Regions from separate parts of the Streptomyces alboniger genome, predicted to be linked through region 3. Evidence: riboswitches for the same ligand, from Rfam matches in the RefSeq annotation. Region 3 holds a riboswitch; each other region holds the start of a gene.
What was found. Region 3 has a riboswitch for cyclic di-AMP ahead of CP975_RS36605 (transglycosylase family protein). Riboswitches for the same ligand answer to the same signal wherever they lie in the genome.
Positions count from the first base shown of each region.

Region 1: another riboswitch for cyclic di-AMP. It lies ahead of CP975_RS32330 (transglycosylase SLT domain-containing protein); the one in region 3 lies ahead of CP975_RS36605 (transglycosylase family protein).
Region 2: another riboswitch for cyclic di-AMP. It lies ahead of CP975_RS16650 (M23 family metallopeptidase); the one in region 3 lies ahead of CP975_RS36605 (transglycosylase family protein).
Region 4: another riboswitch for cyclic di-AMP. It lies ahead of CP975_RS21400 (C40 family peptidase); the one in region 3 lies ahead of CP975_RS36605 (transglycosylase family protein).

Region 1 is NZ_CP023695.1:7,399,891-7,407,231, reverse strand. It holds gene CP975_RS32340 (hypothetical protein) at 1-615, opposite strand, end outside; gene CP975_RS32335 (RidA family protein) at 854-1,249, shown strand; cyclic di-AMP (ydaO/yuaA leader) riboswitch at 1,656-1,815, shown strand; gene CP975_RS32330 (transglycosylase SLT domain-containing protein) at 1,819-2,556, shown strand; partial or broken gene CP975_RS32325 (MBL fold metallo-hydrolase) at 2,616-3,241, opposite strand; gene CP975_RS32320 (SigE family RNA polymerase sigma factor) at 3,637-4,203, shown strand; partial or broken gene CP975_RS32315 (hypothetical protein) at 4,200-5,059, shown strand; partial or broken gene CP975_RS32310 (pectate lyase) at 5,138-5,793, shown strand; gene hppD (4-hydroxyphenylpyruvate dioxygenase) at 5,878-7,023, opposite strand; gene CP975_RS32300 (EF-hand domain-containing protein) at 7,020-7,341, opposite strand, start outside.
Region 2 is NZ_CP023695.1:3,762,633-3,769,973, reverse strand. It holds tRNA gene CP975_RS16660 (tRNA-Met) at 33-106, shown strand; gene CP975_RS16655 (PP2C family protein-serine/threonine phosphatase) at 283-1,431, shown strand; cyclic di-AMP (ydaO/yuaA leader) riboswitch at 1,606-1,753, shown strand; gene CP975_RS16650 (M23 family metallopeptidase) at 1,765-2,841, shown strand; gene CP975_RS16645 (aldo/keto reductase) at 2,908-3,852, shown strand; gene CP975_RS16640 (PrsW family intramembrane metalloprotease) at 3,859-5,232, opposite strand; gene trmB (tRNA (guanosine(46)-N7)-methyltransferase TrmB) at 5,276-6,124, opposite strand; gene lhgO (L-2-hydroxyglutarate oxidase) at 6,390-7,341, opposite strand, start outside.
Region 3 is NZ_CP023695.1:3,233,509-3,240,849, forward strand. It holds gene CP975_RS14170 (VOC family protein) at 1-382, shown strand, start outside; gene CP975_RS14175 (Ppx/GppA phosphatase family protein) at 390-1,361, opposite strand; gene CP975_RS14180 (DUF501 domain-containing protein) at 1,358-1,891, opposite strand; gene CP975_RS14185 (FtsB family cell division protein) at 1,936-2,415, opposite strand; gene eno (phosphopyruvate hydratase) at 2,541-3,821, opposite strand; partial or broken gene CP975_RS36600 (LysM peptidoglycan-binding domain-containing protein) at 4,175-4,378, opposite strand; partial or broken gene CP975_RS36605 (transglycosylase family protein) at 4,498-4,900, opposite strand; cyclic di-AMP (ydaO/yuaA leader) riboswitch at 4,905-5,091, opposite strand; gene CP975_RS14200 (transglycosylase family protein) at 5,286-6,368, opposite strand; gene CP975_RS14205 (cytochrome P450 family protein) at 6,509-7,341, opposite strand, start outside.
Region 4 is NZ_CP023695.1:4,757,937-4,765,277, forward strand. It holds gene CP975_RS21375 (ATP-binding protein) at 1-145, shown strand, start outside; gene CP975_RS21380 (LuxR C-terminal-related transcriptional regulator) at 142-870, shown strand; gene CP975_RS21385 (hypothetical protein) at 877-1,536, opposite strand; gene CP975_RS21390 (C40 family peptidase) at 1,570-2,646, opposite strand; gene CP975_RS21395 (hypothetical protein) at 2,989-3,342, shown strand; gene CP975_RS21400 (C40 family peptidase) at 3,440-4,657, opposite strand; cyclic di-AMP (ydaO/yuaA leader) riboswitch at 4,666-4,821, opposite strand; gene pcrA (DNA helicase PcrA) at 5,065-7,341, shown strand, end outside.

The DNA.
Region 1 (7,341 bases), 4.2 Mb from region 3:
CCACTTGATCGGCTCCTTGTAGTACCCCTGCGAGTACGTCACCGCCTTCAGCGTGGTGTCGGCGGGGATGAGGTACGGCTCGCACAGGGTGCGCGTCTCGCCCTTCTTCCATATGTCGTCGCTGCCGAGGCTCTTCGTGCCGTCGTTGCCGAGGCAGTCGGAGGGACGGCTGGAGAGGTCGCCGATGAGGAGGAACTGCGTCGCGGGCTCGCCCGCGGAGGTCTCGCCGCTCACGTTGCCCATCACCATCGGCTCCTTCACCGCGGAACCGCCCACGTGCTCGGCCTTCACGTAGATCCAGGCGACCTTCAGGTCCTTGTACTTCTTCTTGTCGTTCAGCTCGTCGAGGTCCGCCGGCTTGCCGAGGGTGACCTTCGTCGGCGTGAGGGAGAACTTGCCGGTCTTCTCGTATCTGGTGATCTCCTGTGCCGGCCCTGCCTGCCCGAGCTTGAGGTTCTTCGGCGCCTCGCTCGACTCCGAGGACCCGCCGGCCCCGCCGGACCGGCTCTTCTTGCCGGAGCCGCCTCCGCACGCGGCGAGGGAGACGGCGGTGAGGGTGGCGAGGACCGCGAGGCCGATGTGCCGGCGGTACCGCGTGGTGCGCTGAGTGCTCATGTGTTCCTGATCCTGTGTTCCTCGGTGTGGAGGGTGACTCAATCGGCAGAGCGCCTCGAACGCAAGTCACTGCTGGAATACCGCTCGATCTGGTCGAACAGCGCGGGCGGCGGCAGGGGCTGGTGGGGGCTCAGATCCCCATCGCATACATGACCAAGGGTGTCGTGATTCGTTGGGAGGCTCCTACGCGTCGATGGACGCCCGTCCTTCCCATGAATCGAATGGAGCTGTTGTGGCAGTGGAACGAACGGCGGTCAACCCGGTGCCTTCGTCGCTGGAGATGGGGTTCAACCAGGGTGAGCTGGTTTCCGGACACACGCGGACCCTGTACTGCTCCGGGCAGACCGCGATGAATGACGACCGCAAGCCTCAGCACGACGGCGACATGGCCGGGCAGTTGGCGCTGAGCCTCGACAATCTGGAGACGGTGCTCAGCGAGGCCGGCATGTCCCTCGCGCATCTCGTCCGGCTCAACGTCTATACCACCGACGTCGATTTGCTGTTCCCGCATTACGGCGTGCTGGCATCGCGATTGGGCGCTGCCGGGGTGGCACCGGCCACCACCATGCTCGGGGTGACGCGGCTGGCGGTCCCCGGTCAGTTGGTGGAACTGGAAGGAACAGCCGTCGCATGACGTGACGTCACCGGCGCGATTCCCCCGCATTCTCTGCTCGTGCCGGTCAACCGGCACGAGCAGTCTGCTTTTCCGGCGCAGCCACCCGCCGGGGAGTGGCATGCCAACGGGCACAGGGGGTGCGATATGTCCTTCTTTGCAGCGGAAATCACGATAACCCCGAATTCCACCCCGCCCCATTCAGTGAAATGGGTCACGCCGACAGCCGTGATCGTTAGAGACCCCGCGCACATTTCCGTTCCCCGCAAAGCGAGTTGACTTTCTTGATCAGAAAGAGCGAGGAGTTCTGACTCCCAAGGACGACTCTCCGCATTCGCCTGTGTGAATTCCCGCCTTGTTCCGCCCTGCCTTTCTCGCTTAATGTCACCGTCAATCCGGGCGGAACGCCGAATCCTGCCGCTGTCCGGAAACCCTTCCACTCACTCACACACGGCAGGAGCGGGGGACCCAGGTAAGCCGCCGATCCGGTTTCCGGAACGGCTCGGGGTGAAGGCGCGTTCAAATGCGCCGGGACAGCTCCCGTCCAAACCCGACAGCTCACCTCGCAGGCGACGGAGAGGAACTCTTTCATGCCCGCAAAGGGAAAGCACCGCCGTCCGAAGTCCAGATCGCTCAACCGCGGCATCGCCGCCGCGGGCACGGGTGGAGCCGTCCTCGTCCTGCCGGTGCTGGGCGCGACGAGCGCCGGCGCGGCCCCGAAGCCGGCCGCGGACGCGAGCGCGTACGTCGTCGTCGCGGGCGACACCCTCTCCAAGATCGCCCGGGAGCACTCCGTGAGCGGTGGCTGGAAGAAGCTGTACGAGGACAACCGCGGCGTCCTCGGCGGCGACCCGAAGCTGATCCACCCCGGCCTCAAGCTCACTATCGGCGCGAAGGGTCCGGCGGAGCCCGCGAAGAAGGCGGACGCCTCCCCCGCGTCCGCCGAGCGGGCGGACCGCTCCGAGCGTGCGGCCGCGCCGGCCGCAGCCCCGGCGAAGAAGACCTACGCCAACAACCTCGACGGCTGGATCAGGGAGTCGCTCGACATCATGGGCCGGCACGGCATACCCGGTTCCTACGAGGGCATCCACCGCAACATCATGCGCGAGTCCTCCGGCAACCCGCTGGCCATCAACAACTGGGACTCCAACGCCGTCGCCGGCACCCCGTCCAAGGGGCTCCTCCAGGTCATCGCCCCCACGTTCGCCGCGTACCACGTGCCGGGCACGTCGCTGGACAGCTACGACCCCGTCGCCAACATCACGGCCGCCTGCAACTACGCGGCCGACCGCTACGGCTCGATCGACAACGTGAACGGTCCGTACTAGGCCCCGGCGAGAGCGGCGAGGAAACGCCCTGCGATGCCGACGGCCCGGCGTACGTGGGATCAGCCGCGTACGCCGAAGTCGACGCGGTCGGTGAGACCGGCGGCGGCGAAGGCGGCGACCAGCTCGTCGCGGCCCTCGGTGAAGTGGGCCCAGCTGTCGTAGTGGACGGGGACCACGCGGCCGGCGTCGAGGATCCTCGCGGCCTCGGCGGCCTGGGCGCTGTCCAGGACGATCAGCCGGCCGTCGAAGACGTCGGAGAAGCGGGGCGCTCTCCCTCGACGCGGTCAAGGACATCGCCGAGCGCTTCGCACCGGTGGGCCGCAGATCGGTTCGACCTCCTCGCGCGGGCCGGGGCCGTGGATGGCGGGTACGCCGGTCACGGTGACCGTGCCGGGCCCGCCGTCCCGGCGTTCGAGTTCGACCGACTGCCAGTCGGCGAGACCCGTGGCCGCCTCGCCGAGACGCTCCCCGCCACCGGGGGCGGTGAGCGTCAGCGGGATGTCGGCGAGCGGGGCCCGGCCGAGGTGTCGAGATTGTCGGCGTGCTCGTCGTGCGAGAGCAGGACCACGTCGACTCGGCCGAGATCGGCGGGGCTGCCGTCGGCCGCGGCCGTCTTGGTCAGCACGACGGCCGGGGCCTGGTGGTCGCCGGAGCCGTCGAACGTGGGGTCGGTGAGAAAGCGCAGGCCGCCGTAGTCGAAGAGGGCGGTCGGGCCACCGAATACGCGGACGGGGACGAGGGGGACGGGAAAGGGGGCGGTTCGCCGCCGACGCCGCCGACCTGCTGACCTCCCCCGACGCCGCCCGCGCGTATGCCCGCCGCGCAGCGACGGACTGAGCGCCCCAGCTTGAGAACAATGCGAGGGCTAGCCCGGCTCCGGCGGATCCGTACAGCGAAGCCACCACATGCGCCGATCGGACGTGTCAGGCAGCAACCGAACCGCACGCGTCGACGTTGCAGACCAAGCGGTCGCTTACTGCTACTCTTGCGGATCTCATCCGGACATTCATATGTCATAGACATGACGCGCACACGCTCCCGGCTCCGGGGCCCCGAGGCCGCTGCGAGGAGACATCGCCCGTGGGCACAGTCGTCGACGACACCGCCTCCGCGGAGTTCCACGCGTTCTTCGAGCGGCACTACGCCGCATTGGCCCGGCTCGCGCACCTGTTGACCGGCGAGGCGGATGCCGCCGACGACCTGGCCGCGGATGCGCTGCTCGCGCTGTGGCACCGCTGGGACCGGGTGCGGGCGAGCGAACACCCGGCGGCGTACGCGCGGGGCGTGGTCGTCAATCTGGCCCGGACGCGGATACGCGGCGCGGTGCGCGAGCGGCGGCGTGTCGCGCTGTTCTGGGCCCCGCGGGAGGAGAAGACAGAGAATCCGGACGTGGCCGGGGTGGTCGACGTACAACGGGCGCTACACAGACTGCCGTTCCGGAAACGGGCGTGTGTCGTGCTGCGCCATGCGTTCGACCTGTCCGAGAAGGACACCGCGCTGGCCCTGGGCGTGTCGGTCGGTACGGTCAAGAGCCAGACGTCGAAGGGGATGGCCGAGCTACAGCGGCGGCTCGGCACGCACGACGCCGCGCGTGAGGTGCACACGGCGATGGCGCGTACCGGGACTGCCGGAGGCAGGGACCGATGACCATGCGGCGGGACGTGCACGACGAGCTGCGCGCCCGGCTGCACGAGGCGGCCGGGGCGCACCGGCCCGACCGCGCGCGATCCTGGCACGACTCGGACGCGGCATGGCGCAGGAGGATTCGCCCAGCTCCCGAGCGGCCCGTCCGCCCCGGTTCGGCTGGGTGCGCGCGGTTGGCGTCACCGCGGCGGCCGCGGGGACCCTCGCCGCCGGCGGCCACGGCATGGCCTCCGTGGTGAACGACGAGCCCCTGAAGCAGACGGTCGCGGTGACGCCGACCCCCACCACGCCCACCCCGTCGACGGACGCGCCGCGCCGGGTGCCTTCACCGATGGCCCCGGCGCCCGTAGATCCGGCACCCGCGGACCCCACGCCGGGCACCTCTCGCGCCCCCCGAGCGCCCCGCGAGCCGAGCGGCTCCCCGTCACGTACGCCCGATACCGGCGCGCCCGCCGCCGGTGAGCAGGACGGGCCACTGTGGTCGGACGGCTCCGTGGGCCCGCACAGCAACGACTTCTGGGCGCAGAGCAACGTCACCCTCAAAACACGCCAGGAACTGACCGCGGTGACCGTCGAGTTGCGGATCGCCCAGACCGGCGGGGTCACCTCCACCGGCGCCTGGCGGTCGCTGCCCGAGTCCGACTTCACACTGACGATCACCGAGAAGGACGGCTACCTCATCCACACCTGGGTGCTCAAGCAGGGGCGTACGGTCCCGGTCGGCCAGTGGATGTTCGCCGCGCAGTACAACCACGCCCGCGGCGGCCGGGACGCCCGGGGCGACCGCTACGCGGCCGCCGCCCGGACGCGGAGCGAACAGCTCACCGTGTCGGGCGACTTCGCCCGGCACGACGACTGATCCCAAACAGGCGGCAACCTTTTCCCCACCCGTGGCGACCAGATGGCGCAAGATCTTCCCCACGCAAGGAATGGGCTCGCCAGGGCCGCCGCGTCCTGGTCCGCGGACACCGGCAGCAAGCCGGTGCCGAAGACCATCCCGGTCTCCGGTGAGTACGACGGCGGGATGAAGAAGTTCTACGGCACCGGGCCCCTGGGCGGCAGCGGCCTGACGAGGGCCAGTCCCCCCTCTTCGAGCTGGCCGACGGCGTCCACCGCAAGGGCAGCTGCACGCTGGAGAACGTGTGGTGGCTGGACGTCGGCGAGGACGCCGCCACGTTCAAGGGCACGTTGGCTTCCGCGACGTACAACGTGATCGGCGGCGGGGTGAAGAAGGCCGACGACAAGGTCCTTCAGTTCAACGGGGCCGGCAAGCTCACCGTGAGCGGCTTCCAGGTCGAGGGCTTCGGCAAGCTGGTCCGCTCGTGCGGCAACTGCAAGACGCAGCACAAGCGCACGATCGTGCTGAGCGACATCGACGTGACCGCGCCAGGCAAGTCGATCGTGGGCGTCAACCAGAACTACGCCGACACCGCGACCCTGTCGAGGATCCGGATCCACGGCGACGCCAAGAAGAAGATCAAGACCTGCGTGCGCTTCAAGGGCGACAACACCGGAAAGGAGCCCACCCAGTTGGGCAGTGGCCCCGACGGCACCACGTGCCGCTTCTCGGAATCGGACATCACGTACGACTGAGTCATACGACTGACTGACGTACGTCGGCGCCGTCGTCACCGCACGGCGGCGCCCCCACCGCCACCTCCCGGACCGTCAGCCACATCAGAGGTTGCCGCGTCGGTCCTGCTCCCGTTCGATGGCGTGGAAGAGGGCGGCGAAATTGCCGACCCCGAAACCTTCCGAGCCGTGCCGCTCGATCAGCTCGAAGAAGCCGGTCGGCCGGTCCTGCACGGGCTTGGTGAGGATTTGCAGGAGGTGGCCGTTCTCGTCCTGGTCGACCAGGACCCCGCGCTCACGCAGCTCGCTGATCGGCGAGCTGATCGGGCCCATGCGGGCGAGCAGGTCCGGGTCCTCGTAGTACGCGGCCGGGGCCGGCAGGAACTGAACTCCGGCCGCACGCATGCCATCCACGGCGCGCAGGATGTCGCCGGTGGCGAGTGCCACGTGCTGCACCCCCGGGCCGCTGTGGAAGCGCAGGAACTCCTCGACCTGGCTGGCGCGCTCCGACGGCGCGGGTTCGACGACGGGGAACCTGACCCGGCGCAGCCTGTCGGCGACCACCTTCGAGCGCAGCGCCGAGTACCGCGTGGAGATCTCCCCGTCGATGAACTCCGCCAGCAGTTCGCCGCCGAGGACACGCTGGTAGAAGTCGGCCCATTCGTCCATCCGGCCCGCTTCGACCGCGGCGACGCAGTGGTCGATCGCCGTGAAATACGGTACGGGGGGCGGTTGGGGAAACGTGTGCGGGCACGGTTGGTAGCCGGGGAGATAGGCGGCGCGGTACGCCGACCGGTCGACGAAGGTGTGCCGGACCGGGCCGTAGGCCGCGAAGCTCGCCAGCCGGACCGCGCCGTCCGCGTCTCGCAGTTCGTGCGGCTCATCGAGGCCGCTCGCCCCGGCGGCGACCGCGTGCCGGAAGGCGGCCTCGACGTTCGAGACCCGGATCCCTACGTCGACCACCGAGTCGCCGTGTTCGGCGACGTGCTCGCCGAGCGCGGTGCGCGACCGTGTCGGGCCTGTGACCACGAACCGTGCGGCGCCTGCGCGCAGGACGTACGAGCACGCGTCGCGGCTCCCGGTTTCCGGGCCGCGGTAGGCGACCGGCGTCATCCCGAATGCGGTCACCAGGAAGTGTGCGCTCTGGAACGCGTTGCCGACCGCGAAGCCGACCGAGTCGAAGCCCTCGATGACGAACGGCGTCCGCGGACCCGCCGCGGACGCCGTCGAGCCAATCGCCTGACTGCTCACGAGGGCGATCCGATGAGTTGGTCGGCCACGGCGTCCTCGGCCGGGCTGCCGTAGTACCGGCAGATGACCTCCGCCCACGCGTCGGCCCTGATGTTTCCCTCGCCGGCCCGGTCGAGCTGGTCGAACATCGACGCGGCGCGATCCGGGGCGAACCCTACGGCGGCCATGTACGCCAGGTAGTCGGCACGCTCGACCCGGCCGTCGTCATCGCGGTCGCACAGGTTCACCATCGCCCGGGCGTAAGGCCGGATGAACCGGTCCTGCGCGCCGCTGTCCCGCACGGCGGCCGCGTACTCCTCGAAGCTCACGATCCCGTCG
Region 2 (7,341 bases), 530 kb from region 3:
CCCTCCGGATGGCGTACAGTTGTGTTTACCGACGCGGGGTGGAGCAGCTCGGTAGCTCGCTGGGCTCATAACCCAGAGGTCGCAGGTTCAAATCCTGTCCCCGCTACTGAAGACCCAGGGCCGGAAGCGTTCATCGCTTCCGGCCCTGGGTGTTTTCCGGCTCCGTGTGCCGGGGCAGGACGTGCGTAACCCGCTCGGCCCACACCAGGTCGCCCCCGCACCCCGCTCCGGGAAGCCTGAGTGCAGCGCGGTGATGGGCGCGGACTCGGCGGGAGACAAGCGGTGGGGCAGCGTGGAGGAACCGGCGGTGGGACCCGCGGAACCACCGCGCACGAGCGGGCCTTCGTCCGCGCCCTGCCCCTCCTGCTCCTGACCGTCGGCATCGTGTACGACGCCTCGACCCCGGCCGAGTTCACCGCCGCCCCGCTCTTCACGGCCGCCCCGCTGATCGCGGCTCCCTTCTACTCGCTGCTCAACACCGTCCTCACGGGCATCACGGCCTCCGTCTCCGTCCTGGTGCTGCACTACGGCAACACCAACACCAGCCATGTCGAGGCCGTCACCGAACTGGTCACCGTGGCGACCGTCGCCGCCCTCGCGATCGTCATCAACGGCGTCATCCATCGCGGCAACGACCGTCTCGCCACCGCCCGCTCCATCGCCGAGGCCACCCAGCGGGCCGTCCTGCCGCAGCCGGACCCCCGCATCGGCGGGCTCGACATCGCGGCGCGGTACGAGGCCGCGCAGGCCGACGCGTTCATCGGCGGCGATCTGTACGCCGTACAGGACACCCCGCACGGCGTACGGCTCGTCGTCGGTGACGTACGGGGGAAGGGCATGGGCGCGGTGGCGGCCGTCGCCGTCGTCATCGGCGCGTTCCGGGAGGCCGCCGAGCAGGAGGCCACTCTGGAGGCCGTGGCGGAGCGCCTGGAGCGGGCGCTCGCGCGTGAGGGCACCCGGCGGGACGGGCTCGACGCCTTCGAGGGGTTCACCACCGCCGTCCTCGCGGAGATCCGGCACGGCGAAGGGCTCGTACGGCTGGTCAACCGAGGGCACCCGGCGCCCCTGCTGCTGCGCGGCGACGGGCGGCTGTGTGTGCTCTCCGCGAGCGAGCCCGCGCTGCCGCTCGGCATGGGTGAGCTGGGGTTCTGGCCGGACCGGGCGGACGAGTCGGAGTTCCCGCCCGGCGCGATGCTGCTCTTCTACACGGACGGCCTCTCGGAGGCGCGGGACGCAGCGGGGGAGTTCTACGATCCCGCGACCCGGCTCGGCGGGCGGATCTTCCCCGGCCGCGAGGGGCCGCACGCGCTGCTCGCCGCGCTCGCGCAGGAGGTGCGGCGGCACACCGGGGGCGCGGCGACGGACGACATGGCGCTGCTCGCGGTGCGGCGGCCGACGGCCGGGGACGCCGAGGTCACCGGCCGTGACTGAAGTGCACCCCTCTGCATAACAAGTGACGTCGTGTCAAGGGAATGTGAAGTTCCGGTGGCGGGTGGGCGGGGGTCCGCGTTAACGATCAACCGGAACAGCTTGGAATACGGACCCACTGTCTATTAACGTTCGATAACGCAGCGCGGTCGTCCCAGCCGTCACTAGAGGCGGCTCCGTGCGCACACGCCTAATCCCGCAAGGGAGCCGGGGAACCACCAACTTGGGGTGAATCGGGCATCTGTGCATCCGTGCCAGATGTTCGTAGGAGACCTTCCTGCTCCGAACCCGTCAGCTAACCCGGTAGGCGAGAAGGAAGGAAAGGAGTGCGCCCCAGTGGCGTCCAACCGGCCTGCCCCCCAAGCCGTGTACGTACCGAACGACGACGAGTTCGGTGGGTACGACCCAGAGACCTGGGAGGAATGGAATCCCACTGAGGAGTCCGTCCGTCCCGTCCGCGGCAGGCACCGTGTGCACAAGAAGGGCGGCGGCGGCCTCGCCCGCAGCTCGACCGTGCTGGGCGTCGGCGTCATCGCCGCCGTCGGCGCGGGCGGCATCGCCACCGCGCAGGACGGCAAGCCCCCCGTCTCCCTATCGATGCCCGACCTGGGCACCGTCACGGACTCGCTGCCGGAGGCCAAGTCCCTTCCGGGCGTGGGCTCCCTGATATCCGACGACGCTCCGGACGCCGCGGGCTCCGACGCCGTCCCCGCCGGCGCCCCGCTCACGACCGCCGGTATGACCTCCGCCGACGCGGGGCAGGGCACCTCCGACGCGGGCGAGGCCCTGCGCGCCCGGATCATGCAGCAGGCCGAGAGCCAGCAGGACCAGGCGGACGACGCGGTGCGGACCGCGGCCGAGGAGGCCGCCGCCAAGAAGGCCGCCGAGGAGGCCGCCGCCCAGCAGAAGGAAGCCGAGCGCGAGGCCGACGCCAAGGCCGCCGCGAAGAAGAAGAAGGAGGAGGAGGCCCGCAAGGCCAAGGCCCTGGCCGAGCGCCGCGCCAAGCTCGCGAGAAGCTACGCCATCCCCACCTCCTCGTACACCCTGACCTCGCACTTCGGTGACTCGGGCTCGATGTGGTCCTCCGGTCAGCACACCGGTCTCGACTTCGCCGCGCCGACGGGTACCCCGCTCAAGGCCGTGCACACCGGCACCGTCAAGGAAGCCGGCTGGGCGGGCGCGTACGGCTACCGCACGGTCCTTGAGCTGTCGGACGGCACCGAGGTCTGGTACTGCCACCAGTCCTCCCTCAACGTGAGCGTCGGGCAGAAGGTCAGCACGGGCGACGTCATCGGCCGCGTCGGCGCGACCGGCAACGTCACCGGGCCCCACCTCCACCTGGAAGTCCGCACCTCCGGCGGCGCCGCCATCGACCCGCTGGCCTGGCTGCGGAGCAAGGGCCTCAACCCCTGAGCGGACTTGACGCTTCTTTGGGCAGGCCTCCGGAATTCGGTTTCCGGCAAGGACGTTGAGGAATGCATGACTCCTCTTCGTACCCTCGGCGCATCCGACCTCGAAGTCTTCCCGCTCGCCCTCGGCGGCAACGTCTTCGGCTGGACCGCCGACCGGACCGCGTCCTTCGCCGTCCTCGACGCCTACACCGCGGCGGGCGGCAACTTCATCGACACCGCCGACGCCTACTCGTACTGGGTGGAGGGCAACAAGGGCGGCGAGTCCGAGACCGTCATCGGCGAGTGGCTGGCCGAGCGCGGCAACCGCTCCGATGTCGTCATCGCGACGAAGGCCGGCGCCCACCCCGAGTACCAGGGGCTCGCCGCCGACACCGTCAAGAGGGCCGTCGACGCGTCCCTGCGCCGCCTGGGCACCGACTACATCGACCTCTACTACACCCACTACGACGACCCGTCGGTCCCGGTGGAGGAGATCATCGGGGCGCTCGACGAGCTGGTCAGGGCCGGCAAGGTGCGCGCGATCGCCGCCTCCAACATCAGCCCCGAGCGGCTCCAGGAGTCCCTCGACCTCTCCGACCGCGAGGGCCTCGCGCGCTATGTCGCGCTCCAGCCGCACTACAACCTCGTCTCCCGCGACACCTACGAGGGTCCGCTCCAGGCGGTCGCCTCCCGCTCCGGCCTCGCGGCCGTCCCCTACTACGCGCTCGCGTCCGGCTTCCTCACCGGCAAGTACCGCCCCGGCGCGCGGGTCGAGAGCGCGCGCAGCGGACGGGTCGAGGAGTACGTGGGCAGCGAGCGGGGCGACCGTGTCCTCGCCGCGCTCGACACGATCGCGGCGGAGCGCGGCGTCCAGGTCGCGACCGTGGCGCTCGCCTGGCTGGCGGCACAGCCCACCGTGGCGGCACCGATCGCATCCGCACGCACGGTCGAGCAGCTGCCGGCCCTGCTGGCGGTGGCGGACGTGGAACTGACGGAGACGGAGACCGCGGCGCTCACGGCGGCTTCGGCCTAGCGGCGGCTACGAGCGGTAGGGGTTGTACGGGGCTTGGACGTACGGAGCCCCCGCGTACGGGGCCTGGGGGTGACCCGGGTACCCGTACGTGTGCCCGTACCCGTACCCGTACCCGGCGTACGGCATGGGCATGGGCATGGGCATGGGCATGGGGAGCATGACCGGGGCCGTCGCGCGGGCCGCGTAGGCCAGGGCGGGGCGGGCCGGTTCGCGGCGCTCCCAGAGCTTTTCGAGCAGTTCCCGTTCGCGTACGACGAAGTCGGGTCCCGCCCTGCCGCGCCGGCCCCGGTGGCGCAGGAACGCGAGCGACGTCGCGTACATCTCGTACTCCACGACCGTGCGGGCCGCGGCCTTCCCCCAGGTGTACGAGGCGTAGTCACGGGCCAGCGCGCGGGCGCGCATCGAGCCGAGCGCGAACGGCTCGGGCGGGGTGAGCCAGCCCGCCGCCGTGTACGCGGGCAGCTCCGCGCGGATCAGGCGCAGTTCGCGCTGCCGGGTCCAGATCGCCAGCCAGGTCAGCAGGCCGAAGGAGGGCAGCATGATCAGCGCGTACACGGTGAAGAAGCCGTACTGCCCGAAGACCGCGGAGCCGTTCCACAGCGCGTGCATGCCCATCGCGAGCAGCAGCCCGGTGAGCGGGAGCAGCACGCGGCGCAGGTGATGGCGCTCGGCGGCGAACGCGGCGAGGCCGAAGCCGATGCCGGTCAGGACCGTGAACAGCGGGTGCGCGAAGGGTGACATGACCACGCGTACGAAGAACGTCGCGGCCGTCACGGAGGCGAGGCCGCTGTCGCGGCTGAGCTGGTCGGTGACGAAGGCGTTGCCGAGGTAGAGGATGTTCTCGGTGAACGCGAAGCCGGTCGCGGTCACCCCGGCGATCACCACGCCGTCGACGAGGCCGGTGAAGTCCCGTCTGCGGAAGAGGAAGACGAGGAGTATCGCCGCCGCTTTGGCCGATTCCTCGACGATCGGGGCGATGACCGTGGCGCCGAGGGTGTCGGCGCTGTGGGGATCGGCGGTGGCGGTGGCTATCCAGCGGATCGCGAAACTGTTCGCGACGATCGCGATGAGCGCGGCCGCGCAGGCACCCCACGCGAAGGAGAAGAGGAGGTTCCGCCAGGGTCCCGGCGCCACCCGGTCCAGCCAGCGGAACGCGGCGACGAGCAGCGGTACAGGAACCGTGGCGAGGCCGAGCCCGACGAGGAAGCCCTCGGTGCCGGTCTGCTCCCTCACCAGGGCGAGGATCACCAGGCCGGAGAGGGCGAGCAGCGTGACGAGCCCGGCCGCCCGTATCGCGCGCCGCTGCCACCAGTGGGCGCGGCGCAGCTCCCCCGGGGCGGGGGCCTCGGGGGGTATCGGATACGGAGGACTGGTGGCCACGTCGTTGACCCTAACGAGGGATACGGGTGGCCGCGACGGGGTGTCAGATCCGGGGGCTTGTTCCGGCGTCCTCGCGGGCCGGTTCGTGAAGGGTGTCGACGCGGCGGAAGAGCAGGTCGTGGACGGTGTGGCCCTTGTCCAGGCCCTGGCCCTCGAAGCGGGTGAAGGGGCGGAAGCCGGGGCGCGGGGCGTACCCGCCGTCGGGCTGGGTGTTCTCGAAGTCGGGGTGCGCGGTGAGCACCTCCAGCATCTGCTCGGCGTACGGCTCCCAGTCCGTCGCGCAGTGCAGCAGCGCACCGGGCTTGAGCGAGGGCGCGGCCAGCGTCAGGAACTCCGGCTGGATCAGGCGGCGCTTGTGGTGGCGGGCCTTGGGCCAGGGGTCGGGGAAGTAGACGCGGAGTCCGTCGAGGGACTCGGGCGGGAGCATCTCGCGGAGCAGGATGATCGCGTCGCCGTTGGCCACGCGGACGTTCGTCAGGCCGCCGCGCTCGGCGAGTCCGAGGAGGTTGCCCTGGCCGGGGGTGTGCACGTCGACGGCGAGGATGCCGGTGCCGGGGTCGGCGGCGGCCATCTGCGCGGTGGCCTCGCCCATGCCGAAGCCGATCTCCAGGACGACGGGGAGGTCGGGGCGCGGCCCGGTCTCGTCCGCGAACAGCTCGGCGAGGTCCAGCTTCCGCAGCCCGTCGATGTCCAGCCCCCACGTGGGCCAGAGCCGCCGCAGGGCATCACCCTGGCTGGCGGTCACCCGGCTGCGACGCGGCTGAAAACTGCGGATGCGCCGCTCGTGGTGCGACCCGGCGGGATCGGGGGAGGGCCCTCCGGGAAAACGGGGCGCGGCCTGCGCACGGCCACCGGACCGAGGGGCTTCGGGGGTATGGGATGAGTCAGACACAGTGCGGCGATTTTACGGGTCGGGACGGGCGGACGCGGGCTTGTGCCTAGTAGGGGGCGCGCGGACGTGCCCCGGGATCCGACGCGGGGCACGTAGACGTGCCCCGTAAGGGGCGCGGGGAATCGACGCGGGGCGCGCAGATGTGCCCCGTAAGGGGCGCGGGGAACTGCGCGCTCAGCCACCGCCGCCCCGCAGGGAATCCGCGCTCAGCCTCTCCGGGCCCTCCGGGTCGCCGCCCCTCTCCGGGCCCCCGGGATTGCCACCCTCAGGCCCCCTGAGAGGCCCCCCGCAGCGCCCCGAGAGCCCGGCGGGCCACCTCCCTGCCAATGGGGAGGGACGCCGTCGCCGCGGGCGAGGGGGCGTTCAGAACGTGCACCGCGCGCGGCCCCTCCCGGATCAGGAAGTCGTCGACCAGCGTCCCGTCCCGCAGGACCGCCTGGGCCCGGACCCCGGCCGGGGCGGGCACCAGGTCCTCGGGGCCGATCCCGGGCAGCAGCCTGCGCACCGCTTCGGTGAACGCCCCCTTGGAGGCGGACCGGCGCAGCTCACCCGCCCCGTACCGCCAGTGGCGGCGGGCGATGTGCCACGAGCCCGGCCAGCCGAGCGTGCCGGCCAGTTCGCGGGGGTGGACGGCCGACCAGGTGTACCCCTCGCGGGCCAGGGCCGGGACCGCGTTCGGCCCCACGTGGACGCCGCCGTCGATGCCCCGGGTGAGGTGGACGCCGAGGAAGGGGAAGGCGGGGTCGGGCACGGGGTAGACGAGACCGCGCACCAGCTCGGGGCGGGCCAGTTCGAAGTACTCCCCGCGGAACGGCACGATCCGCATGCCCGGGTCGTCGCCCGTGAGCCGCGCGACCTCGTCGCAGTGCAGCCCCGCGCAGTTCACCAGGACCTTGGCGCGGACGATGGCGCCGTCGGCGGTGCGGACGGCGACGCCGCGGTCGGGGCGGCGGTCCACGCGGACGACGTGCCCGCCCGCGCCGTAGCGGATGTCGGCGCCCGAGGCCGCCGCCAGGTGTTCCGCCACCGCGCCGTAGTCGCAGACGCCGGTCGTCCCGACGTGGATGGCGGCCAGGCCGCGGACCTCCGGCTCGTACTCCACGATCTGGGCGGGGCCCAGCTCGCGCACCGGAATGCCGTTCTCCCTGCCGCGCTGGACGAGGGCGTGGAGGCGGGGCAGCTCGGCCCGGCCGGTGGCGACGATCAGCTTGCCGGTG
Region 3 (7,341 bases):
CAGCGATGTCGCCGCGGCACGCCACTTCTACACCCGCCACTTCGGCTTCGAGGTGACCTTCGAGGCCGACTGGTACGTGAGCCTCCACCGCCCGGACGCCCCGCAGTACGAGCTGGCCCTGCTCGACCACACCCACCCGACCCTCCCCGAGGGCCACCGCACCCCGCTCAGGGGCGGCCTCCTGCTCAACTTCGAGGTCGACGACGCCGACGCGGAACACCACAGACTGGTGGGCGAGGCGGGCCTGCCCGAACTCCTCTCCCTGCGCACGGAGGAGTTCGGCCAGCGCCACTTCATCGTCGCGGCACCGGACGACGTCATGATCGACGTCATCACGGTCGTGCCGGCGACCGGGGAGTACGCGGGGCAGTACGTCCAGTAGACGCCGCTCAGTCCAGCAGCCGCTCGTCGTCGATCTCCCGCGCCACCTGGTACGCAATGCCGTCAAGGATGTCGTGCTCGCTCACGACCACCTCCTCCGCGCCGATCCTGTCCATGATCGCCAGCAGCACCAGGGCGCCCGACGCGATCACGTCGACGCGGCCCGGGTGCATTGCCGGGATCCCGGCGCGCTCGGCGTGCGTCGCGGTCATCAGGCGCTCGGTGATGGCGGCGACCTGGTCGTACGCGAGGCGGGAGTGGTGGATCGCGGCGCTGTCGTAGGTCTCCAGGCCGAGCGCGATCGCGGCCAGCGTGGTGACCGAGCCCGCGAGGCCCACCAGGGTGCGCGCCTCCTTCAGCGGGACCGTGTCCTCGGCGAGGTCGAGCGCCGCCTCGATGTCCGCGCGGACCGCGGCGAACTGCTCCCGTGTCGGGGGGTCCGCGACGACCCCGTCGCGTACGAGATGACGCTCGGTCATCCGGACGCAGCCGACGTCCACCGAGCGGGCCGCCCGCACCTTCTCCGCGCCGACCACGAACTCCGTGGAGCCGCCGCCGATGTCCACGACCAGATACGGCTTGGCGAGGTCGTCGCGGCCCGTCAGCTCCTTGGTCGCGCCGGTGAAGGAGAACTCCGCCTCCTGCGCGCCGGTGATGACCTCCGGCTCGACGCCCAGGATGTCCAGGACGCCCCGCACGAACTCGTCGCGGTTCTCCGCGTCGCGGGACGCGGAGGTGGCGACGAAGCGGACACGCTCGGCGCCGTGCGCCTTGATCGCCTCGGCGTACTCGCGGCAGGCCGCGAAGGTGCGTTCGAGGGCCTCGGGGGCCAGCCGCCCCGTCCTGTCGACGCCCTGGCCGAGGCGGACGATCGTCATCCGTCGGTCCAGGTCGTCGAGTGCGCCCGTGACCGGGTCGGTGTCCGCGACCAGGAGGCGGATCGAGTTCGTGCCGCAGTCGACGGCGGCGACACGGGTCACGCGTCGTCCTCGGGCGCGCACGGGGTGACACAGGGGCCCTTCGCCCACCACTCGGGCAGCATCGCGATCGCCTCGTCGCCGAGCGGGTTCACCCCGGGGCCCGCGGCCAGGGAGTGGCCGACCAGGACGTGCAGGCACTTCACGCGGTCCGGCATACCGCCCGCGCTCGGGAAGCCCTCCAGGACCTCGATGGCGTCGCGGCGCGCGATGTAGTCCTCGTGGGCCGCGCGGTAGGCGGCGGCCAGCTCGGGGTCGGTCGTAAGCCGCTCCGACATCTCCTTCATGACGCCGTTGGCCTCAAGGGTGCCGATCGCGGACGCGGCCCGCGGGCACGTCAGGTAGTACGTGGTCGGGAACGGCGTCCCGTCCGGGAGGCGCGGCGCCGTCTCGACGACGTCCGGCTGTCCGCAGGGGCAGCGGTGCGCGATGGCCCGCAGCCCGCGCGGCGGACGGCCGAGCTGCTGCTTGAAGGCCTCGACGTCGGCGTCGGTGGGCTCGGTGCGCGGGGTGGTCGGCGGGGGCGTTTCCATGCCTGTCTTTCCATCAGTGGTCGATCGACGAGGCGATCGACGGGTCAGTCGTCCGAGCGGTCGGCCTTGTCGACGCCGTCCCAGACGTTCGAGTACCAGGGGCGCGAGGCCGCCCCCTGATCCGCGCGCCGGCTCTTCGCCGCCGCGGGGTCGATCACGGTGAAGCCGGTCTCGCCCGGCATCACGTAGTGCAGCCGGTCCCGGATGCGCTGCTCCGCGTACGCGTCGTCCTGCCAGCGGGCCTTCTCGTCGCGGAGCTTCTCGACGTCCGCCCGGTGCTCGGCCTTCTGCCGGCGCAGGTCGTCGATCTCGGCGCGCTGGGAGACGTACTGCCTCATCGGGTACGCGAGCGCGACGACCAGGGAGCAGATGACGAGCGCGAGCAGGGCCGCGCGGCCGGTGAGCCGGGAGCGGCGCGCCTGGCGCTTGGTCTGGGATCGGTAGACGCGCTCGGCGGTCTGTTCGCCGAGCAGCCGCAGACGGGTAGCCGTGGAGAACCGGTCCTTGGTCCCGGCCTTGGCCATGGTTCCGCCTCCCCAGAGCAGCGCGGCGCGTAAACGTACGTACGTCCCCGCACACGGTACGGGACCGGGTGCGGGGACGTAGGTAACTACGTGGCTGCGCGAGCGTGCTCAGCCCGTGGCGCGGCTCAGCCCTTGAAGCGCGGGAAGGCGCTGCGGCCGGCGTAGACCGCGGCGTCGTCGAGGATCTCCTCGATGCGCAGGAGCTGGTTGTACTTGGCGACGCGCTCGGAGCGGGCCGGGGCACCGGTCTTGATCTGGCCGCAGTTGGTGGCGACGGCCAGGTCGGCGATGGTGACGTCCTCGGTCTCGCCGGAGCGGTGGGACATCATGCACTTGAAGCCGTTGCGCTGGGCCATCTCGACGGCGTCCAGGGTCTCGGTCAGCGAACCGATCTGGTTGACCTTGACGAGCAGGGCGTTGGCCGAGTTCTCCTCGATGCCGCGGGCCAGGCGCTCCGGGTTGGTGACGAACAGGTCGTCGCCGACCAGCTGCACCTTGTCGCCGAGCTTCTCGGTGATGGTGTTCCAGCCGGCCCAGTCGTCCTCGAACAGCGGGTCCTCGATGGAGACGAGCGGGTACGAGGAGACCAGCTCCGCGTAGTACTCGGTCATCTCGGCGGCCGTGCGGGACTTGCCCTCGAACTGGTAGGTGCCGTCCTTGTAGAACTCGGACGCGGCGACGTCGAGGGCGAGCGCGATCTGCTCGCCGGGCACGTAACCGGCCTCCTTGATGGCCTCCAGGATGAGGTCCAGGGCGGCGCGGTTGGAGTCGAGGTTCGGGGCGAAGCCGCCCTCGTCGCCGAGGCCGGTGGCCAGGCCCTTGCTCTTCAGGACCTTCTTCAGCGTGTGGTAGACCTCGGTGCCCCAGCGCAGCGCCTCGGAGAACGACTCGGCGCCGATCGGCGCGATCATGAACTCCTGGATGTCGACGTTGGAGTCGGCGTGCGACCCGCCGTTGAGGATGTTCATCATCGGGACGGGCAGCAGGTGCGCGTTCGGGCCGCCGAGGTAGCGGAAGAGCGGCAGGTCGCTGGCCTCGGAGGCGGCGTGCGCGACGGCCAGGGAGACGCCGAGGATGGCGTTGGCGCCGAGCGAGGCCTTGTTGTCCGTGGCGTCCAGGTCGAACATCGCCTGGTCGATGAGGCGCTGCTCGGTGGCGTCGTAGCCGACCAGCTCCGGGCCGATCTGCTCGATGACGGCGAGGACGGCCTTCTCGACACCCTTGCCCTGGTAACGGTTGGGGTCACCGTCACGGAGTTCGATGGCCTCGAAGGCACCGGTGGAGGCGCCGGACGGGACGGCGGCACGACCGGTGCTGCCGTCGTCGAGGCCGACCTCGACCTCGACCGTGGGGTTGCCTCGGGAGTCCAGGATTTCCCGGGCTACGACGACGTCGATGGACGGCACGAGCATCTCCTTCTGGGAGTGTGACGCGTAAACACGATTACGCGGGGCCGCTTCGGCCCTGCGTCTCCCGAGCCTAACCGGCCCGGAGGCTTCGGCCAGCCGACCGCCCGTCCCGTGGGACGGGCAACGGCCCAAATACTGGGGAAACGGGACGGAAGCCCGTGTTTCTACTCACCGGTAGCCAGGTCTGCTCGCTGTCGGCGAACAGCGGGCGGACAGCAGTCGGACGGCGGGGGGGCAGCGGCCGACATGGCCCCGCCCCGGTGCGTACGGGGGATACGCGCACCGGGGCGGGGAGCCCGTGGGGACGGGGAAGCGGCCGTGCGTCCGCCGAGGCACGGCCGCGGGAGGGGTCAGCTCAGGTGGAGCTGCTGGCCCGGGAAGATGAAGTCGGCGTCGTCGATGATGTCGCCGTTGAGCTTGTAGACCTTCTGCCAGCCGCCCTTGACGTCGTGCGCCTCGGCGATCTTGGACAGCGTGTCGCCGGTCTTGACCTTGTACTCGCCGTCGCCCTTCTCGACCTTCTTGCCGGTCGGGGTCTCGACGGTCTTCTTCGACTCGGTCTGCGGCGCGGGCTGCGGCTTCGGGGCGGCCTGCTTCGGCGCGGCCTGCTGCTGCGGGGCGGACTGCTGCTGCGTCTGCTGCGGCTGCGGCTTGCTCTGCTGCTGCGGGGCCTGCTCCTGCGAGCCGCCGCCGCTGCTGGGCGAGGCGCCCGAGAGGCCGACGCCGCAGGACGGCCAGGCACCCTTGCCCTGTCCGGCGAGGACCTTCTCGGCGATCTCGATCTGCTGGGCCTTGGAGGCCTTGTCGGCGGTGGGCGCGTACTTCGTACCGCCGTAGGCGGCCCAGGTGGACGGCGAGAACTGGAGACCGCCCTGGTAGCCGTTGCCGGTGTTGATCGACCAGTTGCCGCCGGACTCGCACTGGGCGACGGCGTCCCACTCCTGGGGGGTGGCGGCGGAGGCGGAGCCCGCGGCCATCAGCGGGGCGGCCACGGCGGCACCGGTGACACCGGCGAGCGTGACGACACGGGTGGCCTTGGACGGACGGCGGTGCTTGCCCTTGCTGGAAAACAGCATGAGTTGATCCCCTCACCGACGCCTGCGAGGTGAGCTGTCGGGTTCGGGCCAGTGAAGTTGCCCGGTCGCACTCTCCCGAGTGCGACTTCACCCCTAGCCGGTCCCGTACGTCCCGCTCCCTCTCGGAAGCCGGCGTCCGGACCCGGCGCTTACCTTGGGTCCCCCGCTCCTGCCTACGGCGCTATAAGCGACGACTGTTCCCGTCCGGCCGTTGGCAGGATTCGGCGTACCGACCGGCGGGGCCCACCAATGGCGAGCGGTGACGACCGTAGTCACGCGATCGCCGGAATTTCAAAGACGATCAGGGCTTCTGAGACCCATCTCTCACTCGCGCCAATGCGGACATTCAGCGCGAAGTACCCCCCGGACGGTTCGTCAACTACCCCTACTTTTCGCCCAAATCGAGGCTCTGACCGGGGAGGATGAGGTCCGGGTCGTCGCCGACGGTCTTCTTGTTCTCGGCATAGAGGCCGTGCCAACCGCCCTTGACGTCGAGGTCGTCGGCGATGACCGAGAGGTTGTCCCCGGAGCGGACCGTGTACGTCCCGTCGGCGACCTTCTCCGTGCGTTCGGCGCCGCGCGAGGCGTGCCGTCCCGGACGGTCGCCGCCGCTCTCGCTGCCCGCGGCGGGGCCCTCGGCCGCGCGGTCGCCGCGGTGGCGGCCGGGGGCGGAGTCGTCGGAGGGGGCGGCCGGGTCACCGGAGTCCGAGCCCGAGGCATCCGAGGCGTCGGAGGAAGTGCCGTCCTTGCGGCCGGACTTGCCGGAGTCGCCCGCCTTGCCCTTGTCGTCCTTGTCGCCCGACTCGTCGTGATTCTTGTCTCGTGAGGCGTCGTCGGAGCCGGGCGTGGCGCTCGCGTCGTCGGCGGAGCCCGGGGCGCCTGACGCGTCGTCGGACGGGTCGGCGGAGTCGGAGGACTTCTCGTCCGACGCGCCGCCCTTCTCGCCCGTCCCCTTGTCCGCCTTCTTGTCGGCCTTCTCGTCGGCCTTCTCGTCCGTCCCCTTATCCGGGTTGTCCGGGGCCTTTCCGGAATCGGCCGAGTCGGTGGACTCCGGCAGGACCGGGTCGCCCGGGTCCACGTCGGCCTCGGCGCCGCCGTCGGTGAGTCCGGCGATCGGGGCGCAACTCGGCCAGGCCTTGGGGCCCTGGGCGTCGAGGACCTTCTCGGCCACGGCGATCTGCTGGGACTTGGAGGCCTGGTCCGCGCTCGGCGCGTAGTCGAGGCCGCCGTACTGCTCCCACGTCTCCTGGGAGAGCTGGAGTCCTCCGTAGTAACCGTTCCCCGGGTTGGCGCTCCACGCGCCGCCGCTCTCGCACTGGGCGAGCTTGTCCCACGTCACCGTCTCGGCGGCGCTCGCGCCGGTGGCTCCGAGGAGCGGGATGGCGATGGCGGATCCGGTGACTCCTGCCGCGACGATCAGGGCCGGGGCCTGGCGGGGGCGTCGGTGACGACCATTGCCGGAGAGCATGCGGTTGCCTTTCACGAGACTATTGCGGCGACTTGGGCACCGGGTGCCCGAGTCGACGTGAACGTAGCCGCAGTCGAACACTTGTCACAAGTCGATGCAGCGGAGATCACGTGAACATCACATTTGTGACGGCCCGTCAGCTACAGCTCGAACGGCGGTCGATTCTGTGCGGTTGTGAACTCCACCGGCAGGGTGCGCAGTCCGCGCATGATCAGCCCGCCACGCCACCGCAAATCGGCGGGATCCGAGGCGAGTCGCAGATCGGGAAGGCGCCGCAGGAGGGTGGCGAGGGCGGCCTGGGCCTCCAGGCGGGCGAGCGGGGCGCCGAGGCAGTAGTGGATGCCGTGCCCGTATCCGAGGTGCTGGTTGTCGGTGCGGGAGAGGTCCAGGGTGTCGGGCCGCTCGAAGCGTTCGGGGTCGCGGTCGGCGGCGGCGAGCACGACGAGTACGGGGTCGCCGGCCGCGATGCGCTGCCCGCCGACGGTCAGCGCCTCGGTGGCGAACCGCCAGGTGGCCAACTCCACGGGCCCGTCGAAGCGGAGCAGTTCCTCCACGCCCGTCTCCAGCAGGCCCATGTCGCCCTCCGCCAGCGCCTTTTGCAGACGCGCGCGTTGCTCGGGGTGGGTGAGCAGGGCGTACATGCCGTTGCCGATGAGGTTGACGGTTGTCTCGAAGCCGGCGAAGAGAAGGATGAAGGCCATGGCGGCGGCCTCGTTCTCCGTGAGGTGCTCGCCGCGGTCGGAGGCGCGGATGAGACCGGAGATGAGGTCGTCGCCGGGGGCCAGGCGCTTGCGGTGGATCAGATCGGCCAGATAGCCGCGCATCTTCTTCACCGACCGCGCGACCCCGCCCCGGGGTCCGCCCCCGTGGCGGATCATCATGCCGGCCCAGTCGCGGAAGTCGTCCTGGTCCTCGCGGGGGACGCCGAGCAGGTCGCAGATGGCGTAGATGGGGAGCGGGAAGGCGAACTCGT
Region 4 (7,341 bases), 1.5 Mb from region 3:
GGATTCCGTTCCCGACGACCGCATGGGCGTACGAGAATCGATCATCGGCCGCATGCAGCGCAACGGCGGCACGGCGCGCCTGCGCGCGGTGCCGGGCGGCGGCACGGAAGTCGAGCTGGTAATGGAGAGGACGGCGACGACATGAGCGACGCGACCGAGGCGGGCGAACCCGCGGAGCCAACGGGGTCGGACGAGGGCGGTGCGGGCGGGCGTCGCGTGCGAGTCGTCCTGGTCGACGACCACCGGATGTTCCGTACGGGAGTGCAGGCGGAGATCGGCCGGACCGACATCACCGGCGTCGAGGTGGTCGGCGAGGCCGCCGACGTCGACCAGGCGGTCACGGTGATCACAGCCGCGCGCCCCGAGGTCGTGCTCCTGGACGTGCACCTTCCCGGTGGTGGGGGCGTGGAAGTGCTGCGCCGGTGCTCGCCGTTGATGGCCGACGCGGGGAATCCGGTGCGCTTCCTCGCGCTCTCGGTCTCCGACGCCGCCGAGGACGTCATCGGTGTCATCCGCGGCGGCGCCCGCGGCTATGTCACCAAGACCATCACCGGCACCGACCTGGTGGACTCCATCTTCCGTGTGCAGGAAGGCGACGCGGTGTTCTCGCCACGGCTGGCGGGCTTCGTCCTGGACGCCTTCGCCTCGACGGACGCGCCGCCGGTCGACGAGGACCTGGACCGTCTCACGCAGCGGGAGAGGGAGGTGCTGCGGCTGATCGCGCGCGGATACGCGTACAAGGAGATCGCCAAGCAGCTCTACATCTCCGTGAAGACGGTCGAGTCGCACGTCTCGGCGGTCCTGAGGAAGCTTCAGCTCTCCAATCGCCATGAGCTGACGCGGTGGGCGACGGCGCGACGGCTGGTCTGAGCCTTCTCAGTCCCGTCTGAGCGTTCCTTGGTGACGGGTGCCGACGGGCGTCGGTGCCGGGCCCAGCTTCCGGAGCGCCCAGCGGTAGTGGCCGGCGGCCTTCGTGCAGCCCACGAGGCCCGTGAGCCACAGGATCAGGCCCGCGCCCATGCCGAGGACGACGTCGGCGTAGGTCTCGCGGCCCGGTTCGGCGTACGCGGCCGCGGCGAAGGACGCCCACAGGCCGAGCGTGCACAGGGCGAGGGAGGACAGGAGCCACAGGAGGCTGAGGCCGGGGGAGCGCAGGCGGGCGTCGGACGCGGGATGGCGGTCCAGCGCGAGCCAGGCTTCGGAGAGTTCCCGTATGCGCCGGTCGCGGCGGATGCCGAGGACGACGCCGACCACCGCCGGGCCGAGCGCCGCGAGTCCGAGGACGGCGAGGACCGGGCCGAGGATGATCCCCGTGGCGTCCTTCTCCTCGATGTGCTTGAGCGGCTGCACGAGCAGGGCCCAGCCGATGACGGCGCCGAACCCGCACAGCCACAGCAGGAGCAGCCGGTGCACGCCCAGGTGCCGCCCGCGCAGATCGTGGAGGGCCAGGCCGCGGTCCATGAGCATCGTCTGCCGGTCCGGCCAGGTGCGCAGATGCACGGGAGGGGGAGGCGGCGGCAGCGTACGACTGGGCATGGACCCGACATTACTTGGGTCGCGAGGGCAGGTTCACGCCACCCGGGTGGCGCCCGCGAACGGCATCTGGTCGATCGGCGCGAGCCGTACGGGAGCGCTCGGGTTCGGGGCGTGGATCATCTGGCCGTTCCCGACGTAGATGCCGACGTGACTGATGCCCGAGTAGAAGAACACCAGGTCACCGGGGCGCAGCGCCGAGCGTGGCACGCGCTCGCCCGCGGCGATCTGGGCGTACGTGGTGCGGGGCAGTGAGACGCCCGCCGAGCGGTAGGCGGCCTGCGTCAGGCCCGAGCAGTCGAAGGCGCTCGGACCCGTCGCGCCCCACACGTAGGGGCTGCCGATCGCTTTGTACGCGTAGGAAACAGCTGCGGCGGCACGGGCGTTGGGAGTCCTCGCCGCGCTGCCCGGCCGAGGGGCGCGGGCGCCGGGGGCGGCGGTGCGGGTGTCCGAGCGGGCGGCGTCGCCCTCGTCGCCCTCGTCGCCCGCGAACTCCGCACGCTGCTTCTCGGTGAGCTGGGCCAGCAGTCGCTTGGCCTCGCCGAGCTTGGTGGTGACGGTCTTCTTGTGCTTCCTCAGTTCCGCCTGGCGCGAGCGGAGGGTGGACAGGCGGCCGTCGGCCTCGGCGCGCACTTGGTCGACCTCCTGGAGCTTCCTGCGTACGCCGCCGATGGCCGCGGCCTGGCGGCTGCCGGCCCGGTCGGCCAGCGAAGCGCGGTCCAGGAACTGCTCGGGGTCCGAGGAGAGCGCGAGTTGGACGGACGGGTCGATGCCGCCCGCGCGGTACTGGGCGGCCGCGTATGAACCCAGCGCGGCACGGGCGGAGTTGAGTTTCTCCTGCTTGCGGGCCGCCTCGTCGCGCAGCTCACCGAGCGACTTCTCGGCCTTCTCGGCCTTCTCCTTCGCGCCGTTGTACTTCTCGGTGGCGACCTCCGCCTCGCGGTAGAGCGCGTCGACCTTCGCCTTCACCGCGGCGGGGCTGAGCCGTGGGTCCGCGTGTCCCGAGCCTTCGAGGGCGGTCGCCGAGGCGGCTCCCGCGAGGGCGAGGGTGGCGGCGGTGCGGGCCGTGCGGCCGCTGAGCGAGCGCTGTCTGGGCTTGCGGTGCGCTGCCACGAGGGGCTCCTTCGCTGGCCGGCGGCGGCCCACACAGGGGGAGCGGGCCGCCGCCGGGTTTCTCGGCGGTGGTGGCCGACTGCCGCCCCGGGAGGGCGGCGGTGGGGAGCCGGTCACCTGGTGGAGGACGCTAAACCTGGTCGTCACGGCTTGGTGACGGATTGTGCGTAATGGGCGGCAGTGGGCGGAAGGGCGACTGCGTCTGTCCGTGCCGACAATCGATCGAAGCCCTGTTCACGCGTAACTATGACCAATGTGGCGATTACGGCCTACCTGTCCGTCGGCGGGTGGTAAGGGACCACCTGCGGCAGGCGGCAGGGGACCCGGCTAGGCTCCGGCCTCATGGACGTACTCATCCATCTCTTCGTCGGCCTGCACATCATCGGCATCGCCTCGCTCCTGGGCGGCTTCCTCACCCAGATGAAGCAGATGGGCCAGGGCGCCGCCCGCTTCAGCCCCGCGATGCTCCACGGCGCGCTGACCATGCTCGTCACCGGAGTGGTCCTGGTGGGCCTCAACCAGGCGGACGACAACGCCGTCAACAACCTCAAGATCGGCATCAAGATGGCCGTGCTGATCGTGATCCTCGCGCTGGTCTACGTGAAGCGGGACGAGGAGAAGGTGGACAAGGGTGTCTTCGGTGCGGTGGGGCTGCTGACCACGGCGAACATTTTCATCGCCGTCCTGTGGACCTGATCCCCGCTGACGACCCTCTACGCGCGCGTGGCCCGCACTCTCCCGGGAGAGTGCGGGCCACGCGCGCGTAGAGGGTCGTAGAGGGTGCTTCTTGTGGTTACGCCGGGCGCACCACGCTGTGGATCGGCATGTAGTAGATCGACTCGACGCGTACGTTGGCGCCCGGCTTCGGGGCGTGGATCATCTTGCCGTCGCCGATGTAGATCCCCACATGGCTGATGTCGTCGTAGAAGAAGACCAGGTCGCCGGGGGCGGCATCGGCGGTCTTCACGGTCGTGCCGACCTTCACCTGGTCCCACGTGGTGCGCGGCAGGGAGATCCCCGCGGCCTTCCAGGCGTCCTGGGTGAGCCCGGAGCAGTCGTAGGAGTCGGGTCCCGTGGCGCCCCAGACGTACGGCTTGCCGATCTGGGCCTCCGCGAAGCCGATGACCTTCGCGGCCTTCGTGGCGCCCGAGCCGGGCTCGGCGCCCGGACCCGGACCCGAACCGGTGTCCGGCCCGGAGGAGCCCTGGCCCCCTCCCCGCTCCTTCTCCCGCTCCTTCTCCCGCTCCTTCTGCGCCGCCTCTTCCGCCTTGCGCTTGCGCTCCGCCTCCGCGGCCTGCTCGCGGGCCAGCTCCTCGGCCTTCCGCTTGGCCTCCCGCTCCTTCTTCCGCTCGATCGCGGCGAGCCGCGCCTTCTCCTCGGCGGTCAGCTCCGACAGCAGTGCGCGCGCCTCGCCCAGCTTCCTCTGGACGGTCCGCTTGCTCGTCCTGAGGTCGTCCCGGGACTCGCTCAGCGTCTTGAGGCTCTTCGCGGCCTTCGTACGCTGCTTCGTCGCCGACGCCTGCTCCGCCTGGTACTCGTCGACGGCCTTCTTCTGCCGGGAGGTCAGGCGGTCCGCCAGGTGGTTCTGGTCGAAGTAGCCCTGAGGGTCGTTGGCGAGCATCATCGTGGCGGTCTCGGAGGCGGCGCCGGTGCGGTACTGCGCGGCGGCGAAGGAGCCCAGCTCCTGGCGCGCCTCGTTCAGCTTGTCCGCGCGCCTGGCCACGCCGTCGAGCAGACGGTCGACCTTCTTGCGCTGCTTCTCGGTCTTCTCCTTGGCCGAGTTGTACCTCTGGGTGGCCACGCCCGCCTGGTGGTAGAGGTCGTCGACCTTCTTCTTCACCTCGTCGAGGCTGGGCTCCACCGGCGCGGAGGGTGCTGTCGGCGCGGCGGGTGCTGCCTGCGCGCTCTGCGACAGGAGCGCCACGGACGTGAGGGCGGCCGTGGTGATACCGACGGCGGGGGTGGTGCGTATGCCGGCTGACCGGCCCCGCGGCTTGCGGTGCGACGCCAAGGGAGGCGACTCCTTCCGTAGACCGCCTACCGGGTTAGCTGTCGGGTTCGGGCGGGTGGTCCGGAAGGTTGCCCTACAGTCCCGTACGAAGTACGGGACCGATTCACCCCAAGTTTTCGGTGGGTCCCCGGTTCCGAACACGTCGGACTCGGCGGGGGCCACCCGTTCCCGGCGGGGTTCGCCGGTGGGGGACGTGCGGCCCGCGGAGCACGCTAACCAACCTGTGTGGCACGTGTGAAGGTTGATGTTCGATATGCCCGATACATTTTCGTGACTTTACGAGCGTCAGGACGGGCGCCCGCAGCGGAGTGGCGGAGCGTGACCGGGTGCGGCCGGGGCGTGAACGGGCCCGGGGTGGCCGGAACCCGGGGCGGGTTGTCAGTGGGGCCGCCTAGACTCGGGAGGCGATGAGCAGCCTCTTTGATGACAGCTTCCTGGCGGACATGCGGCCTTCCCGGGCCGCGGACGAAGAACCCCCGCCGCCGCCCGAGGACAGCGCTCCGGAACCGGTTCCGGACGACTTGTTCAGCGGGAAGTTCGACGTGCCCATGACCCGGGACTCGCACTACCGCGACGGAGCCCCGCGCCCGGTCATCGACCCGGCCGCGCTCCTGGAGGGGCTGAACGAGAACCAGCGCGCGGCCGTCGTGCACGCGGGCTCCCCGCTGCTCATCGTCGCCGGCGCCGGTTCCGGCAAGACCCGCGTACTGACCCACCGCATCGCGTACCTCCTCGCCGAGCGCGGTGTCCACCCCGGCCAGATCCTCGCGATCACGTTCACGAACAAGGCCGCGGGCGAGATGAAGGAGCGCGTCGAGCAGCTCGTCGGCCCCCGGGCCAACGCGATGTGGGTATCGACCTTCCACAGCGCCTGCGTCCGCATCCTGCGGCGCGAGTACAAGAAGCTGGGCTTCACGTCCTCCTTCTCGATCTACGACGCCGCGGACTCCAAGCGTCTGATGGCCCTGGTCTGCCGCGACCTGGACCTCGACCCGAAGAAGTTCCCGCCGAAGTCCTTCAGCGCCAAGATCTCGAACCTGAAGAACGAGCTGATCGACGAGGAGGACTTCGCCGCCCAGGCCGCCGACGGTTTCGAGAAGACCCTCGCCGAGGCCTACGCCATGTACCAGTCCCGCCTGCGCGAGGCGAACGCGCTGGACTTCGACGACCTGATCATGACGACGGTCCACCTCCTGCGCGCCTTCCCGGACGTCGCCGAGCACTACCGCCGCCGCTTCCGGCACGTCATGGTCGACGAGTACCAGGACACGAACCACGCCCAGTACGCCCTGGTGCGCGAGCTGGTCGGCCCCTCCGGAGGCGAGGGTGACGACCCCGCGGAGCTGTGTGTGGTGGGTGACGCGGACCAGTCGATCTACGCCTTCCGCGGCGCCACCATCCGCAACATCCTCCAGTTCGAGGAGGACTACACCGACGCGACGACGATCCTCCTGGAGCAGAACTACCGCTCCACGCAGACGATCCTGACCGCCGCGAACGCGGTCATCGAGCGGAACGAAAGCCGCCGCCCGAAGAACCTGTGGACCAACCAGGGCGCGGGCGCCCGCATCACCGGCTACGTGGCCGACACCGAGCACGACGAGGCGCAGTTCGTCGCCGACGAGATCGACCGCCTCACGGACGCGGGCGACGCGAAGGCCGGCGACGTCGCGATCTTCTACCGTACGAACGCCCAGTCCCGCGTCTTCGAAGAGATCTTCATCCGCGTCGGCCTGCCCTACAAGGTCGTCGGCGGCGTCCGCTTCTACGAGCGCAAGGAGGTCCGCGATGTGCTGGCCTACCTGCGCGTTCTCGCCAACCCCGAGGACGCGGTGCCGCTGCGGCGCATCCTCAACGTCCCCAAGAGGGGCATCGGCGACCGCGCCGAGGCGATGATCGACGCGCTCTCGCAGCGCGAGAAGATCTCCTTCCCGCAGGCGCTGCGCCGCGTCGACGAGGCGTACGGCATGGCGGCCCGCTCGACCAACGCCGTCAAGCGGTTCAACACGCTCATGGAAGAGCTGCGCACCGTCGTCGAGTCCGGCGCGGGCCCGGCCGTCGTCCTGGAGGCCGTCCTCGAACGGACCGGCTACCTCGCCGAGTTGCAGGCCTCGACCGACCCGCAGGACGAGACCCGCATCGAGAACCTCCAGGAACTCGCCGCCGTGGCACTGGAGTTCGAGCAGGAGTACGCCCAGGCCCAGGCGGCGCAGGCCGAGGGCGACGAGGGGCCCGCCCCGGCCGGCACCCTCTCCGACTTCCTGGAGCGCGTCGCGCTCGTCGCCGACTCCGACCAGATTCCGGATGAGGAGGACGACGGCTCCGGAGTCATCACTCTCATGACGCTGCACACCGCCAAGGGACTCGAATTCCCCGTGGTGTTCCTGACCGGCATGGAGGACGGCGTCTTCCCGCACATGCGCTCCCTCGGCCAGGTCAAGGAGCTGGAGGAGGAGCGCCGCCTCGCCTATGTCGGCATCACGCGCGCGCGTGAGCGGCTCTACCTCACCCGGTCCTCGATGCGCAGCGCCTGGGGCCAGCCCTCGTACAACCCGCCCTCACGCTTCCTCGAAGAGATTCCGGAAACCCATCTGGACTGGAAGCGGAAGGGCTCCGTCGGCGCCCCCGCCTCGTCCGGTCCCGCCGCGGGCATCGCCTCGTCGCTGTCGTCCTCGCGTTCGCGC